DNA from 3 places in the Viridibacillus sp. d25.2 genome. Region 3 is predicted to be linked to each of the others. Evidence: riboswitches for the same ligand, from Rfam matches in the RefSeq annotation. Region 3 holds a riboswitch; each other region holds the start of a gene.

What was found. A riboswitch is a leader RNA that binds a small molecule or an ion and turns the genes downstream of it on or off. The one in region 3 is predicted to bind S-adenosylmethionine.
Region 1: another riboswitch for S-adenosylmethionine. It lies ahead of ACZLO7_RS03125 (bifunctional homocysteine S-methyltransferase/methylenetetrahydrofolate reductase); the one in region 3 lies ahead of ACZLO7_RS12710 (cyclase family protein).
Region 2: another riboswitch for S-adenosylmethionine. It lies ahead of ACZLO7_RS17710 (VOC family protein); the one in region 3 lies ahead of ACZLO7_RS12710 (cyclase family protein).

What each region holds. Positions count from the first base shown of each region.
Region 1 covers NZ_CM196652.1:615,343-620,463, forward strand. Annotated here, with positions in the region: gene ACZLO7_RS03110 (Na+/H+ antiporter) at 1-585, opposite strand, end outside; gene ACZLO7_RS03115 (protoporphyrinogen oxidase) at 839-2,227, shown strand; gene ACZLO7_RS03120 (class A sortase) at 2,387-3,049, shown strand; SAM riboswitch class I at 3,224-3,330, shown strand; gene ACZLO7_RS03125 (bifunctional homocysteine S-methyltransferase/methylenetetrahydrofolate reductase) at 3,404-5,121, shown strand, end outside.
Region 2 covers NZ_CM196652.1:3,583,621-3,588,741, reverse strand. Annotated here, with positions in the region: gene pyrF (orotidine-5'-phosphate decarboxylase) at 1-569, shown strand, start outside; gene pyrE (orotate phosphoribosyltransferase) at 569-1,201, shown strand; one part of gene ACZLO7_RS17715 (IS3 family transposase) at 1,342-1,615, shown strand; one part of gene ACZLO7_RS17715 (IS3 family transposase) at 1,615-2,486, shown strand; SAM riboswitch class I at 2,683-2,792, shown strand; gene ACZLO7_RS17710 (VOC family protein) at 2,903-3,832, shown strand; gene ACZLO7_RS17705 (amino acid ABC transporter permease) at 3,869-4,537, shown strand; gene ACZLO7_RS17700 (amino acid ABC transporter ATP-binding protein) at 4,555-5,121, shown strand, end outside.
Region 3 covers NZ_CM196652.1:2,536,048-2,541,168, reverse strand. Annotated here, with positions in the region: gene ACZLO7_RS12720 (putative bifunctional diguanylate cyclase/phosphodiesterase) at 327-2,051, shown strand; gene ACZLO7_RS12715 (VOC family protein) at 2,629-2,907, shown strand; SAM riboswitch class I at 3,049-3,144, shown strand; gene ACZLO7_RS12710 (cyclase family protein) at 3,222-3,959, shown strand; partial or broken gene ACZLO7_RS12705 (GNAT family N-acetyltransferase) at 4,082-4,536, shown strand; gene ACZLO7_RS12700 (5-oxoprolinase subunit C family protein) at 4,627-5,121, opposite strand, start outside.

The DNA.
Region 1 (5,121 bases), 1.9 Mb from region 3:
TAGACCAAGAATAGCTCCAGCTAGAAATGTATACGAAAACTCAAAAAAAGCTTCCTTAATTGAAAAATAACCTGTCACAACAGCTGCCACAGCGAATTTGAAAGCAACTAAACCAGAAGCATCATTGATAAGTGATTCACCACGAACAAGATTTAAAATCTTCTCCGGTATTTGAATACGCTTTGCAATACCGTTTACTGCTACAGGATCAGTTGGTGATAAAATAGCTGCAAGTGCAAATGCAGCAGCAAGTGGTATCTCTGGAATTAACCAATGAATAAAGTAGCCGCCACCGAGCGTCGTTAGAAGAACTAATATAATAGCATTCCCGAGAATTGGAGCACGCATTTTCCATAGTTCTTCTCTAGGGAAATTACGCCCATCATTATACAAAAGTGGAGCAACAAAAAGTAATAAAAACCATTCGGATTCAAGCTGAAGTGTCATCTCATTAGCGAATATAGCTAGTAGAACACCAAGTGCTATTTGAATTAGTGCTGTAGGTATAAATGGAATATAATGTCCAATTACATTCGACAACAATAAGCAAACTAATAGTAGAAGTATTGTAATTAATAAATCCATAATAAGCTCCCTTCAAAAAAAGTATCGATATAAAAGTAAGTATTTATTCATTGCTCTTTTACAGAAATAAATGTGTTGTATAAAATATCATGATTATGAATGAAAAGTTCATGTTAAATTTGACAAAGCTGTAAACGTTCAAAATATGTACATGAATATGTGATGGATATCATGACAGTTTTGAAAATGAAAGTTTATACTAGAGCTACAAACATTTTAAATAAGACAGAATCCTTTGTGAGGAGTGAAGATATTGAAAACAGTTGCTGTAGTCGGTGGCGGTATAACAGGCCTTTCTACTATGCTTTATTTGCAAAAGGAAAAAGTAAATAAAGGCTTAGATATAAATTTAGTGTTAGTTGAAAAGAATGATTACTTAGGCGGTAAAATGCTTTCAGTAGAACGTGAGGGCTTTATTTTGGAGACGGGGGCAGATTCCATTGTTGCTCGCCATGCAAGTGTTATGCCTTTAGTAGAAGACTTAGGGTTACAAGATGACCTTGTATATAATGGTACAGGAATTTCGTATATTTACACAAATAATACATTGCACGCGATTCCGGCAGACAGCGTTTTTGGCATTCCTACAAGTGTAGAGTCTCTTGAAAGTAGTACGTTAGTTTCGGCAGAAGGAAAGCAAGAGGCGCTAAAAGATTTAGAATTGTCGAATGAGCATTTTACAAAGGACAGTTCAATTGGTTCTTTTTTAGAGTATTTCTTAGGAAAAGAGCTTGTTGAAAAGCAAATTGCTCCAGTGTTATCGGGGGTCTATTCAGGGAAATTAGATACGTTGACAATGGCATCGACATTACCTTATCTACTCGATTATAAAGAGCAGTATGGAAGTATTATTAAGGGGTTTGGCGCACATAAAGAGGAATTTCAAAAAGCGGCAAATAAAAAATTTATCTCTTTTAAAAATGGTTTATCTTCATTATTTAATCGTTTTGAGGAGAAGTTAACAGACGTTACAATACTAAAAGGCATTTCAACAAATCATATCAAAAAAAATGGCGATAAATATAGACTGACATTTGATAATCATGAAGCAATTGAAGCTGATTTTGTCGTGTTAACAACACCCCATGATGTAACTCAAAAGCTATTACAGGATCCAAAATTGGACGAGGACTTCAACGAATTTAGCAATGCATCACTAATTACCATTTATTTAGGTTTTAACATTCCTGATAGCCAATTACCTGCAGACGGTACAGGATTTATCGTGTCTGAAAATAGTAATGTAAAATGTAATGCTTGTACATGGACAAGTCGTAAATGGAGTCATACTTCAAAAGACGGCAAATTACTTGTACGATTATTTTATAAAAATTCAAACCCAGCTTTTGCAGAGATGAAGCATTTAAGTAAAGAAGAATTAACTAAAATTGCATTAGAGGATATTGCAAAAAGCCTGAAAATAGAAGCAGAGCCTAATGTTGTAGAGGTGACAAAGTGGAATGATTTAATGCCAGTTTACCATCTTGGACATGCAAAAACAGTAGAAACTTTATCAACTAAAATGGCTTCTTCATATGAAAATGTAGTACTTGCAGGTTGCTCTTATTACGGTGTAGGTATTGGCTCTTGTATTAAAAATGGAAAAGAAACAGCAGAATCGATACTAAATAAAATACAGTAAAGAATAATCAGTTTAGTGGGAAAGAGCTATTAGAAATAACAATTTCTTTAGCTCTTTCTTTTTGCACAAATTATAAGTTTATGACAAACTGGAAAACTGCTTGAAAATACTAAATGAATTGTTACTATAAAATGAATGAGTAAAAAGAAGGTGGATAACATGAGGAAAAAGGGAAGTTTGATTTTAGGTATTCTCTTCCTAGTAATCGGTTTAGTATTTATTTTCTATCGACCTATCATGGGTTATTTCATCTCGAATATGTCAAAAGCAACGATTGAACAACAAGACATAGAGATGGCTATGAAAAATCCAGATACGTCATTTGATTTTGAGCAAGTAGCTGATTTAAATGTCAAAGATGTTGTAAAGGCACAATTCAATCAAAAGAAACTAAATGCCATTGGAGCTATTAGTGTACCTCAAGTGAATATGCGATTGCCCGTTTTATATGGTGTGTCGAATACAAACCTAGCAGTTGGTGCAGGTACGATGAAACCAGATCAAAAGATGGGGAAGGCTAACTATGCGCTAGCTGGACATAATATGAATAATGGGAAGGCACTTTTTAGCCCTCTTACAAATGCAGAGGAAGGTATGCAAGTTTATTTGACTGACTTTAAAAAAATCTATGAATATAAAATTGAAAAAATGCATATTGTACAACCGGAGCAAATTGATGTTATTGATGATACAAATGACAAAATGATCACTCTTGTCACATGTAATTATGATGGCTCTAAACGCATGATCATTCAAGGTAAACTGGTTGAAACGAAGGATTATGATAAAGCAGAAAGTAATGAAATTTTTGCAAATAAATAGCAATGAAAGAAAGATCAATCTTTTAATATTAGGTCTTCAAAAGTCCTCTTTTTTTGTTTTGAAGCTAATATATACGTATAATACTGATTTTTTCTACAATTGCGAAAATCCACTTGACGATATTCATTTCAAGGGTTATGATTCTTTTAATTATTCTAACAATTAAATAAATATTTCTTATCAAGAGAAGCTGAGGGACTGGCCCTTTGAAGCTTCAGCAACCAGCCATTTGGTCAGGTGCTAACTCCAGCGGATTTACTGATTGTCCGAAAAGATAAGAAGGAGCGAACATCGTTATCGTCAAGCCTTCTTATTTATAAGAAGGCTTTTTTATGTAGAAAGGAAGAGATTTTAATGGGATTACTTGAAAAACTGCAAACACAAGTTTTAACGGCTGACGGTGCGATGGGCACTCTATTATATTCTTACGGAATCGATTATTGTTATGAGGAATTGAATATCACTAAACCTGAAGTGATTGAAAATATTCACCAACAATATATTAAAGCTGGCGCTGACATTATTCAGACTAATACATATACAGCGAATGCCATTAAATTAGAACGTTATGGTTTAGAGAGTTCAGTAAAAGAGTTTAATGAATCGGCAATCGCAATTGCAAAACGTGCTGCGGCACCTGGAGGACAATTCGTCTTAGGGACAATTGGTGGTATTCGCGGTATTCGTAAAAGTGAAGCGACACTAGATGAGATTATAGCTGCACTTGATGAGCAGGTTGGGTATCTACTATCGGGTAATCCAGACGGTTTATTACTTGAGACATACTATGATTTTGAAGAGCTTTCATCAGTAGTGAAGCATTTGCGCAAAGTAACAGATATACCAATCATCTCGCAAGTATCCATGCACGAGCCAGGAATTTTACAAAATGGCTTACTATTAAATGATGCACTACACCAATTAGAAGCTTTGGGTGCAGATATTATTGGAGTAAACTGCCGTTTAGGCCCCCACCATACAATCCAAGCGTTTGAAGATGTTGAATTACCATCAAAGGCACTCTTATCTGCGTATCCAAATGCAAGTCTACTAGATGTAGAAGATGGCAAAATTGTTTATGAATCAGAGGCTGATTATTTTGGTCGTGCAGGTGTTTTACTACGTGACCAAGGTGTTCGCTTAATCGGTGGGTGCTGTGGTACGACGCCGAAGCATATTGAAGCGGTTAAAAAACGTATTGCTGACCTACCACCAATTGAAAATAAAATTGTAAAAAAGAAAAAAGTAATTGAGATTAAAGAGGCGACACCAGATCATCATGTGCCACTTCATGAAAAGGCGAAAAAGGAACGTACAATTATCGTAGAGCTTGATACACCTCGCCATCTTGATACTGCTGCCTTTATAGAAGGTGCGCAAATACTCAATGCAACAGGGGTTGATGCTGTCACTATGGCTGATAATTCGTTAGCATCACCTCGTATTAGCAACATGGCAATGGGCTCTATTTTGAAAATGCAAAATAATATTCGTTCCCTCGCCCATATTACTTGTCGTGATCGTAATCTAATCGGCTTACAATCACATTTAATGGGCCTAGATGCATTGGGCATTAATGAGATTCTTGCAGTTACTGGAGACCCTACGAAAGTAGGTGATTTCCCAGGTGCAACTAGTGTTTATGATGTTTCAAGCTTAGAGTTACTTCAGTTAATTAAACAATTGAATGAAGGGATATCATTTTCTGGTAAACCCCTTCGCAAAAAGGCTAATTTTTCTATTGCAGCTGCATTTAATCCTAACGTTCGAGTGCTTGACAGAGCTGTAAAACGATTAGAAAAGAAAATTGAGTGCGGAGCAGATTATTTCATCACACAACCTGTATATACAAAAGAAAAAATAATAGAAATCTATGAAGCTACGAAACATTTAGAAACCCCTATTTTCTTAGGAATCATGCCATTAACCGGTATCCGAAATTCAGAGTTTTTACATCATGAAGTTCCAGGTATTAAGCTCTCTGATGAAGTACTTGAGAGAATGCGTGCAACAGGTGACGATAAAAACCTTGCAACTGCAGAAGGTATTGCGATTGCTAAGGAATTAATCGA
Region 2 (5,121 bases), 1.0 Mb from region 3:
TTAAAGCGCAAGGTCACGACATATTTTTAGATTTAAAATTGCATGATATTCCAAATACGGTGAAATCAGCGATGAAAGGCTTAGCAAAACTAGGTGTAGATCTAGTCAATGTCCATGCTGCAGGCGGCTCCAATATGATGGCGGCTGCTCTTGAGGGTCTAATAGAGGGAACTGAGGCCGGCAAACAGCGACCAGCTTTAATTGCGGTAACTCAGTTAACTTCAACGACTGAAGAGCAAATGCAAAACGAGCAAAAAATCAATTTATCATTAGATCAATCAGTACTGCATTATGCCAAATTAGCACAATCAGCGGGTCTAGATGGTGTAGTTTGCTCTGTACTTGAAGCAAAAGCAATCAGCGAAATATGTGGGGAAGGCTTCTTAAAAGTAACACCAGGAATTCGTATGGCTGGTGGTGCTGCACATGATCAAAAACGTGTTGCTACACCTGATTTCGCACGTCAAGAAAGTTCAACGCAAATCGTAGTAGGGCGTGCAATAACACAAGCAGAAAATCCAGTTGAAGCGTACCATGCTGTACAACAATTATGGGGAGGACAACAATAATGACAATTCAAAAAGACGTAGCACAAGGCATGTTAGAAGTAGGAGCGGTAGAATTAAGTCCGAATGATCCGTTTACTTGGGCTTCAGGTATTAAATCACCAATCTACTGTGATACACGTTTAACGATATCTTATCCAAAAGTACGTACAACAATTGCAAACGGCCTTGCAGCGCTTATTAAAGAAAACTTCCCAGAAACAGACGTAGTAGCTGGTACAGCAACAGCGGGGATTCCACATGCAGCATGGGTAAGTGATATTTTAGACTTACCAATGGTATATGTACGTTCAAAACCAAAAGAACATGGTCGTGGTAACCAAACAGAAGGGAAACTTTCAACAGGTCAAAAGGTAGTTGTAGTAGAAGATATTATTTCAACAGGTGGCTCAAGTATTACAGCTGTAGAAGCACTTCGTCGTGAAGGGGCAGAAGTACTTGGTGTTGTGTCAGTTTATTCATATAAATTACCACGTGCTGAACAAGCCTTTGAAGAAGTTGGTGTTCCTTACTATAGCCTATCAAACTTCGAAGCGTTAGTTGAAGCGGCAAAAGAATCAGGTGCTATTAATGAATCAGACATTCCAGGTTTACTGCAATGGCATGAGGATTTAAAAGCCGGGAAATTAAAGTAATATCTTAAATATAGGCATTCAAAAAACTAGCTTGAGAATTGAATTTGGCACTGACCTAAAAATATGAGACAAATAAAAACACCTTTCGTTGAAAAAATGGGTATCCTACCTTTAAAAACCAACGTGGAGGTGTTTTTTCTATGGGGACAAGAGTCAGTTATCCAGTAGAAATTAAAATGAAGGCAATTGAGATGAGGTTAGCTGGGATTCCTGTAAAGCAAGTATTAGAAGAGTTGAATATTCGTAATCACAGTCAATTAAAAACATGGTTGAAATGGTATCGAAATGGTGAATTACATCGGATTGAACAGCCAGTGGGTAAACAATATACCTTCGGTAAAGGCCCTGAATATGGAAGTGAAACCGCAAAGTTACAAGCTGAAAATCGTTATCTAAAACAACAGATTGAAGTATTAAAAAAGTACGCAGAGTTGGAGAGGAAGTGGTCTCAAGAGTCGTAGTTCAATTAGTGGAGGAGTTAAAAGGAAGAATGTCAATTGGTGAAATCTGTCTTCATTTAGGAGTTGCCCGTTCGTCTTACTATCGTTGGAAAGCAAAAGTTCATACGCAAACACCAAAGGAGCTTCGAGACCAACAAATTGGTAACTTGTGCAAGCTACACAAATTTAGATACGGTTATCGAAAAATCACAAAATCATTAACAGGTATTAGTGAGAAAACAGTGCAACGTGTGATGCAAAAATATAACTGGCAGTGCCGTGTAAAAGTAAAGAAACGTAAACGTACGGGCCAACCAGCTTACATCGCTCCCAATTTATTAGCCCGCAATTTTAGTGCAACAAAACCATTAGAGAAGCTCGTAACAGATATTACCTACTTGCCTTTTGGACAAACCATGATGTATCTTTCAAGTATATTAGATCTGTTTAATGGCGAGATTATTGCACAAACTATTGGGTCTAAGCAAGATACAGCCTTTGTTTTAGATACGCTCAATCAATTACCTAATTTACCAGAGGGCTGCATTCTGCATAGTGATCAAGGATCTGTATATACATCTTATGTATATCAAAAAACAATCAAAGAAAAGGGAATTACCATGAGCATGTCTTGTAAAGGCACGCCCGTTGATAATTCCCCAATCGAAACGTTTCACTCCTCGCTAAAGTCTGAAACGTTCTACCTCGACGAAATTTACCGCACGACAAATACGCGCGTAATAAATATGGTCGAAGAATACATTTATTATTATAACAATATCCGGATTAAAACGAAATTAAACAGCCAGTCGCCGGTACAATATCGTCAACTGGCTGCAAAATAAGGTGTTTTCTTATTGTCTCAAAAATGATACTCAGTGCCTTTCTCTCATGCTAGTTTTTTTTATGTTCAAAATTCTAATTCGAATTAAGAGGATATTTTTCATGGAAATAAAATAATTGGGAAAAAATGTTGCTAAATTATAGAAAATGTTTTAAAATCAATTAAACCAATGAGTTAACTAGGAATATTAAATAGATTTCTTATCTAGAGAAACTGAGGGAATTGGCCCACTGAAGTTTCAGCAACCCCTATTGTTTAGGAAGGTGCTAAATCCAACATGATTGCATGAAATCATGAAAGATAAGAGTTGAATTAGCTCCCCCCTCAACTCTCTTTCTAAATTATGTAGAAAGAGAGTTTTTATTAGAAGTCGTTTATTCCGCAATTGGTTAATAAAAAACGAGAGAGGTTTTAAAGATGGTACAAAGAATTGATGGAAAACAAGAGAAGTTTGTATTGAATGGAGCGACACAAGTAGGAAGTGTCATTTTAAAAGTAAAGGATCTGGAGCGTCAAATTGCATTTTACGAAAATGTAGTTGGTCTTGATGTATTAGAGAGAAATATACAACATGCTAAGTTTGGTGGAAAAGGTAGTAACACAGTTATTTTTGAATTAGAAAAAACAGCAGAAAAATTACAACCAGCTAAAAGTACAGGTTTATTCCATACAGCATTTTTATTACCAAGTAGAGAAGCGTTTGCAACGAAATTTTTTGAAATTCTGCGAAATAAGGAAACGATTGATAGTCCAGTAGAACAGGCTTCACGTTTTCCGCACTTTGAACGCTTTATCCCGATTGCTAGATTAGATAGTGCAAGTGATCACGGATATAGTGAGGCGTTTTATCTGTATGATATTGAAGGAAATGGTATTGAGATATATGCTGATCGTAATCGTGAAGATTGGGATAAGTATCCAGGTGGTAGTAATCCACTTAACTTTAAAGAATTAGCTCCGTTAGCTGATTTTGAAACAGATGGTAAATTACCAACAGAAACAATTGTTGGCCATGTCCATTTGCGAGTGGCGAATATAGAGGAATCGGTAGATTTCTACGTCAATACATTAGGTTTTGAGGAACAGGTAATTATTGATACAGCATTCTTTATTTCGACAGGTGGCTATCATCATCATATTGCAGGAAATGTATGGTCGGGTGAGGAACTTCAAAAGGCGGAAAAGAATGAATCAGGATTGAAAGAAGTAAGGTTTAAATTACCGACCACAGAAGATTTTGAAACAGCAAAAAAATATATTAAACAACAAATACAAATTCAAGATTTGGGAAATGAGTTTGCGGTAGAAGACCCAAGTGGTAATCGTATTGTTTTTGAAATTGCATAAAACAATAAAAGTAAAATCGTTATAGAAGGTGACAAAATGAAGTTTGATTTTATGTATTTTTTAGAATCGCTACCTCAATTATTGAAGTATGTATATATCACATTAGGTGTTTCTGTGGTATCAATGATTATTTCATTCTGTATTAGTATTTTGCTTGTTCTCATTGATCGTAATCGAATAAAAGTGTTATATCCATTATCTCGATTATATATTTCGTTTTTTAGAGGGACACCATTACTTGTGCAGTTATTCGTTTTATATTTTGGACTTCCTCAGATTTTCCCTGAGATGGCTGTTATAACTTCCTTACAAGCAGCTTTAATTGGTCTAAGCTTAAATAATGCAGCATATTTATCTGAAATTTTACGTGGTTCGTTAAATGGAGTGGAGAGCAATCAAATGGATGCTTGTTTGTCTGTAGGAATGACAAAAATGCAAGCCATGAGAAAGGTGATTTTTCCGCAGGCTATTCGAGTAGCAGTTCCTGCACTTGGTAATAATTTTATTGGGCTGATTAAAGAATCCTCTTTAACGTTTGTATTAGGGTTAGCGGAAATTTTAGCTCATGCCAAAATGCTTGCTGCAGAGTCTTATCTTTATATGGAAAGTTACTTAGCTGTTGCAATTATCTACTGGGGATTAACCGTTATTATTGGTTGGCTACAGAGACGATTAGAATATCGCTTAGAAGTACCTTACCAGTAATTAAGGAGTGAAAAAGGATGATTAGTGTTCAGAATCTTCATAAATCATATAAAGATAACGAAGTATTAAAAGGAATTTCTTTAACTGTGGAAAAGGGTCAAGTTGTAGCGATAATAGGGCCATCTGGATCAGGTAAGTCGACTCTATTAAGATGCTTAAATGTTTTAGAACAAGCGAATAAAGGGCAAATAATAATTGATGATGTAGCAATAGATGTCGCTAATTTAACAAATAAAAAGGCACAATTATTAAGGCGTAAAACTGCTATGGTTTTTCAAAACTATAGCTTGTTTAAAAACAAAACTGTAAAAGAAAATATTACGTTACCGTTAATTACCGTACAGAAAAAGTCACAAGTGGAAGCAGAAAGTATTGCCAAAAAATTACTATTACAAGTTGGTTTATCTGAAAAAGAAAACTATTATCCAAATAGTTTGTCGGGTGGTCAGCAACAACGCGTAGGGATTGCTAGAGCTATCGCTCTAAATCCTTATGCAATTTTGTTTGATGAACCTACTTCAGCACTCGATCCAGAACTAGTAGGGGAAGTTCTACAAGTAATTCAAAACCTAGCGCATTCGAAT
Region 3 (5,121 bases):
TCTTTTCCACTTTTTCATTCTAGACAATAGAACTAGCTAAGTTAATTAATAATTTCATTTGATTTTTGTTGTTTTTGAATTATTTTACAGTTAAAAACCAATATACTGTAGAAAATATACTTCTAAAATATTATATATACTATAGTTAAGGTGTAAAAATTTGATATTAGAAATATCTTTCATTAGCTCAATAAACTTATTTTTTTTGATTTAGGACTTTTTACCTTTTGTTTTTATTTGGATAATAGCCTTATATTGGTTGTGATAAAATGATAACAAGAGAGAAAATGCTCGAATAATGCCGAACTGATTAGGAGTGAGGTCAAATGGACCAAAGTTATAGTCAAATGACAGGTCTAAGCCAACTTGATGATTCGTATACAGTCCAACAATTAATAGATATTCAACATGCATTAGACCACTCGATAATAGTCGCTATAACAGATAATCGAGGTATTATTACATTTGTAAATAATCATTTTTGTACCATTTCTAAATACAGTAAGGATGAGCTAATCGGGCAAGATCATCGTTTGTTGAACTCAGGGCACCATTCAAAAGCCTTTTTTAAAGAATTATGGTGTACGATTGGCAGCGGGAAAATATGGCGCGGTGATATTTGTAATCGCACGAAAGATGGTAGTTTGTATTGGGTACAGACTACGATTATCCCGTTTTTAAACGATAGAGGTACACCTTACCAATACGTGTCAATTCGAACAGATGTAACAGAACAAAAAAATATAAAAAAGCTGAAATTCTATGCTTATCATGACGATTTGACAGGCTTATATAACCGTCGGATGTTGAATATTCGATTGGCAGATTTATTTAAAGGCGCACATAAAGAAGATTTTTCATTGACACTTTTAATGATGGATGTTAACCGGTTTAAGAGTATAAATGACGGATTAGGTTTCTTAACAGGTGATTTATTTCTTATTGAAGTAGCCACCCGTCTGAAAAGACTAGGTATCGATGAAAAGTCGCTGTTTCGATATAGTGGTGATAAATTCGTCATTATTTTGAAGAATGAAAAGCATGCCATTTGGAAGGCGCATCAAATAATGGCTAACTTTGAAGACAGTTTTTTAATTGAACAATTTGAGTTCTATTCTTCTGTCAGTATAGGCATATGCTCAAGCCCTTCCTATGCAAACACGCCAGAGGATTTAGTCAAAAGTGCGAATGTCGCATTGCTTGAAGCAAAAAAGAATAAAGTTAGTAATTATATACAATATGAAAATACGATGAATAGTTCTCATAATCAATTTCTACTTTTAGAAACAAAATTGCGTCATGCAATAAAGCGAGATGAAATTCAGTTGTATTATCAGCCGAAAATCGAATTGAAAACGAATCAATTAATTGGTATGGAAGGTTTAATACGTTGGTATGATAAAGATTACGGCTTTATCTCTCCAGCTATGTTTATCCCATTTGCAGAAGAATGTGGATTAATCAGTTTAATCGGTGTGTACACATTAAAAATAGCTTGTAAACAAATGAAGCAGTGGCTTGATGACTATGGACTAGATATTCGAATTTCAGTTAATATATCGCCAATTCATTTGAAGGAAAGAAATTTTGTACATAATTTACGTAAAGTTTTGCAAGAAACAGGTTTACCTGCTAGAAATTTAGAGTTGGAAATTACGGAAATGAGCTTAATGCATCAAACAGAGGAATTAATTGAAACGTTTAATCAAATAAAGGCGCTAGGTGTAATTATTGCAATTGATGATTTTGGTACAGGCTATTCCTCACTCAGCTATTTAAAACAATTCCCAATCGATATATTGAAGATAGATCAATCGTTCATACAAGGATTAAAAACTGGGCTTAGTAATGTTGCAATGGTGACAGCGATTATCAAATTAGCTCATGCACTAAGTATGCAAGTGATTGCTGAAGGTGTAGAAACGGAAGAAGAATTATGTATAGTTCGTGATAATCTTTGTGACTTTGCCCAAGGATATTACTTCAGTAAACCATTACCCACAGATGAATTTTCGGCAAAATTACATGAATTATATGTATCGAAAATATAACGAATTACCTTATATAAATTGGAATCCACACAAAGAGGTCACCCCTATACGCTGAGGGAACTGAAAAAGTACATAAAATGAATTTTAGCCATGGCTTTTTCTACGATGCCGTTAATTTCCGTTCCGGCGGACGCTTTCCTGGGGACGAACCTTGAGCCTCCTCGTCGCTAACGCTTCTGTGGGGTCTCAAGATGTTCGTTAGTTCCCCAAGGAGTCGCCGCCTGCACTCCAATCAACTAGTTTTATCTTTTTTCTATGAACAATTCAGACAGTGGTTAATGCAACTTATAGTAGCATTCTATTGCATAAACACATAAAGGAGTAAATATGCTACATCAACTAGAGTATAATTGATAAATTCACATTTTATTTTTCTGACAATTCTGTTATTTAAGTACTTTTTATAAGAGTGATAGATGTGAACAGCAATGAATCAAAAAATAAATGAAGTAATTTATGAAGGAGAGATTACATGGATAATATGTTATTAATGTCTCACAGCATCTTCCCAACGGCTGATATATCCCGTACGGCAAATTTTTACGTTCAAACAATGGGGTTTCATGCTGTACCGTAGATGGATGCAGAAGAACCGCATATTTGTTTATATCGTGATTTAACAGAAATTATTTTAACAAAGTCAAATGGACAAGAAGTTATACCAAATCGAGTTTTATATGGTTATGGGTATGATGCGTACTTTATAACAACCAATCATGAAACGCTTCAAGAGGAATGCATTAACTCTGGCGTGAAAATAGTTCGCTCATTAAGTAATACCGATTACAACAATAAAGAGTTTATTATCGAAGATATTGATGGTAGATGGATAGCATTTGGAATCAAACAAGGCTAGAAACGAGCTTAAAGTTGATTATTTGTAATAAAAAGCAATCATAATTGTTAATGAGAATCATATAGTGTAAAGAATTTTCGGAATTTTATATTGACAATAGATTTCGAAAGTTGTAAATTAAGAAACAACAAAATAACTTTTTTCTTATCCAGAGAGGTGGAGGGACTGGCCCTGTGAAATCTCAGCAACGGACATTGTACCGTGCTAATTCCAGAAGCGTATGCTTGAAGATAAGAAGAGTGCATCGGCGTATTGTCAACCTCTTCTTATCAAGAAGAGGTTTTTTTGTTCAATAAAATGATGAGGTGATGGATATGTCAACAGAATTAATCAATGCACTACAAACGTTAAAAGAAAAGAAATGGATCGATTTAACACATACTTTTGGAGCAGATACACCACGATTTAATGCATTTAAAGGGTTAGAAAAGACAACACTATTTTCACATGATGATGGCTTTTACACTCAAAACTTTGCCTTTGCTGGCCAATACGGTACACATTTAGATGCACCTATTCACTTTGTCCGTAATGCCCGTTATTTAGAAGAATTGGAGTTAAAAGAACTTGCATTGCCGCTCGTTGTAATAGATCATTCTAAAGATGTAGCCGAAAATCATGATTTCACGTTTTTAGTACAAGATATTTTGAAATTTGAGGCTAAATACGGTGAAATTGAGGCAGGTACATTTGTTGCACTCCGCACGGATTGGAGCAAACGTTGGCCTGATATTGAAGCATTTAATAACTTTGATGCTGAGGGTAATCCACATGCGCCAGGATGGTCAGTAGAAGCACTGAAATTCTTATTTGAGGAACGTCATATTAAAGCGATAGGGCATGAAACATTTGATACGGATTCTAGCGTATTATATCGTCAAAACAATGCTTTACTTTCTGAACTATATGTATTGGAACAAGATACTTATCAAATAGAGTTGCTCACTAATCTAGACCAGCTACCCGCAAAAGGGGCTGTTATTTTTAACATCGTACCAAAACCTGAGAAGGCTTCTGGCTTCCCAGTTCGCTCATTTGCTATTCTACCTTAAATAATTTGTACCCACGCATCTAGAACGGCATAGTAAGAAGTAATTTATATTAGATACCGTTGCTCTCGGTTCGCCTTATTATAGACTAGCAATTGAATAATAGAATCTAAGGGGTGATCCTTGTGGATATTAAAATTGATGATTTGAATGGAATTGAAGTAGCGGAGTTATTGAATGAGCATCTTCAATGTATGGCACAAAATTCTTCAACGGAAAGCATACATGCCTTAAATCTTGAAGAATTGAAAAAATCAGAAATCACATTCTGGAGTGCTTGGGAACAAGATACATTAGTTGGTTGCGGTGCACTAAAAGAACTTAATGCTCACCATGGTGAATTAAAATCAATGCGTACTTCTTCATTACATTTAAGAAAAGGTGTTGCAAGGTACATTCTAGAACATATCATGTCAGAAGCTAGGAATCGTGGTTTTACGGATTAAGTTTAGAAACAGGTTCAATGGAGGCTTTCGAACCTGCTAAGAGTCTATATTCTAAAATTGGGTTCCAATACTGCAAACCATTTTCGAATTACATTGAGGATCCCAATAGCGTATTTATGACATTAGAATTATAAGTATACTGATTGAGCATTCTTTTAACAGATGAAATACAAAAAGAGCATGTTTTTATTCAAAACATGCTCTTTCTCTTTGTCTAAATATTATTAAATGTTTGATGATAAGCGAACCGCTGTTGTAATGTTTTTGAGTTTTTGTTCTTTATCAATTAATGCTTGTTGAGCTTCTTCTAGTGTTACTAGTTTGAATCGAATTTTAGCACCTGTTTGTAACTGTGCAAGACTTGCTAAATCAGCTGTGATAACTTGCACCATTTTCGGATAACCACCAGTCGTTTGACGGTCAGCCATTAAAATGATTGGTTTACCACTAGGCGGGATCTGCACTGTTCCAAACGTAACTGCCTCTGATAATAATTCGAATTTCTCTGTCAAAGTTAATGCCGGTCCATCAAAGCGATAGCCCATTCGATCAGCCTCTGTAGAAAGAGTGTACTGATTGTTAGTTAAGCAATGCTGACTTTCAGTGGTAAAACAATCCCACTCCGTTCCTTGCATTACACGAATTGTTTGCTGTTGTTCTAATGAGATTAATTCGTGGTAATTAACAGACCATGAAGCAGGGCCTATCAGTTGAATTGC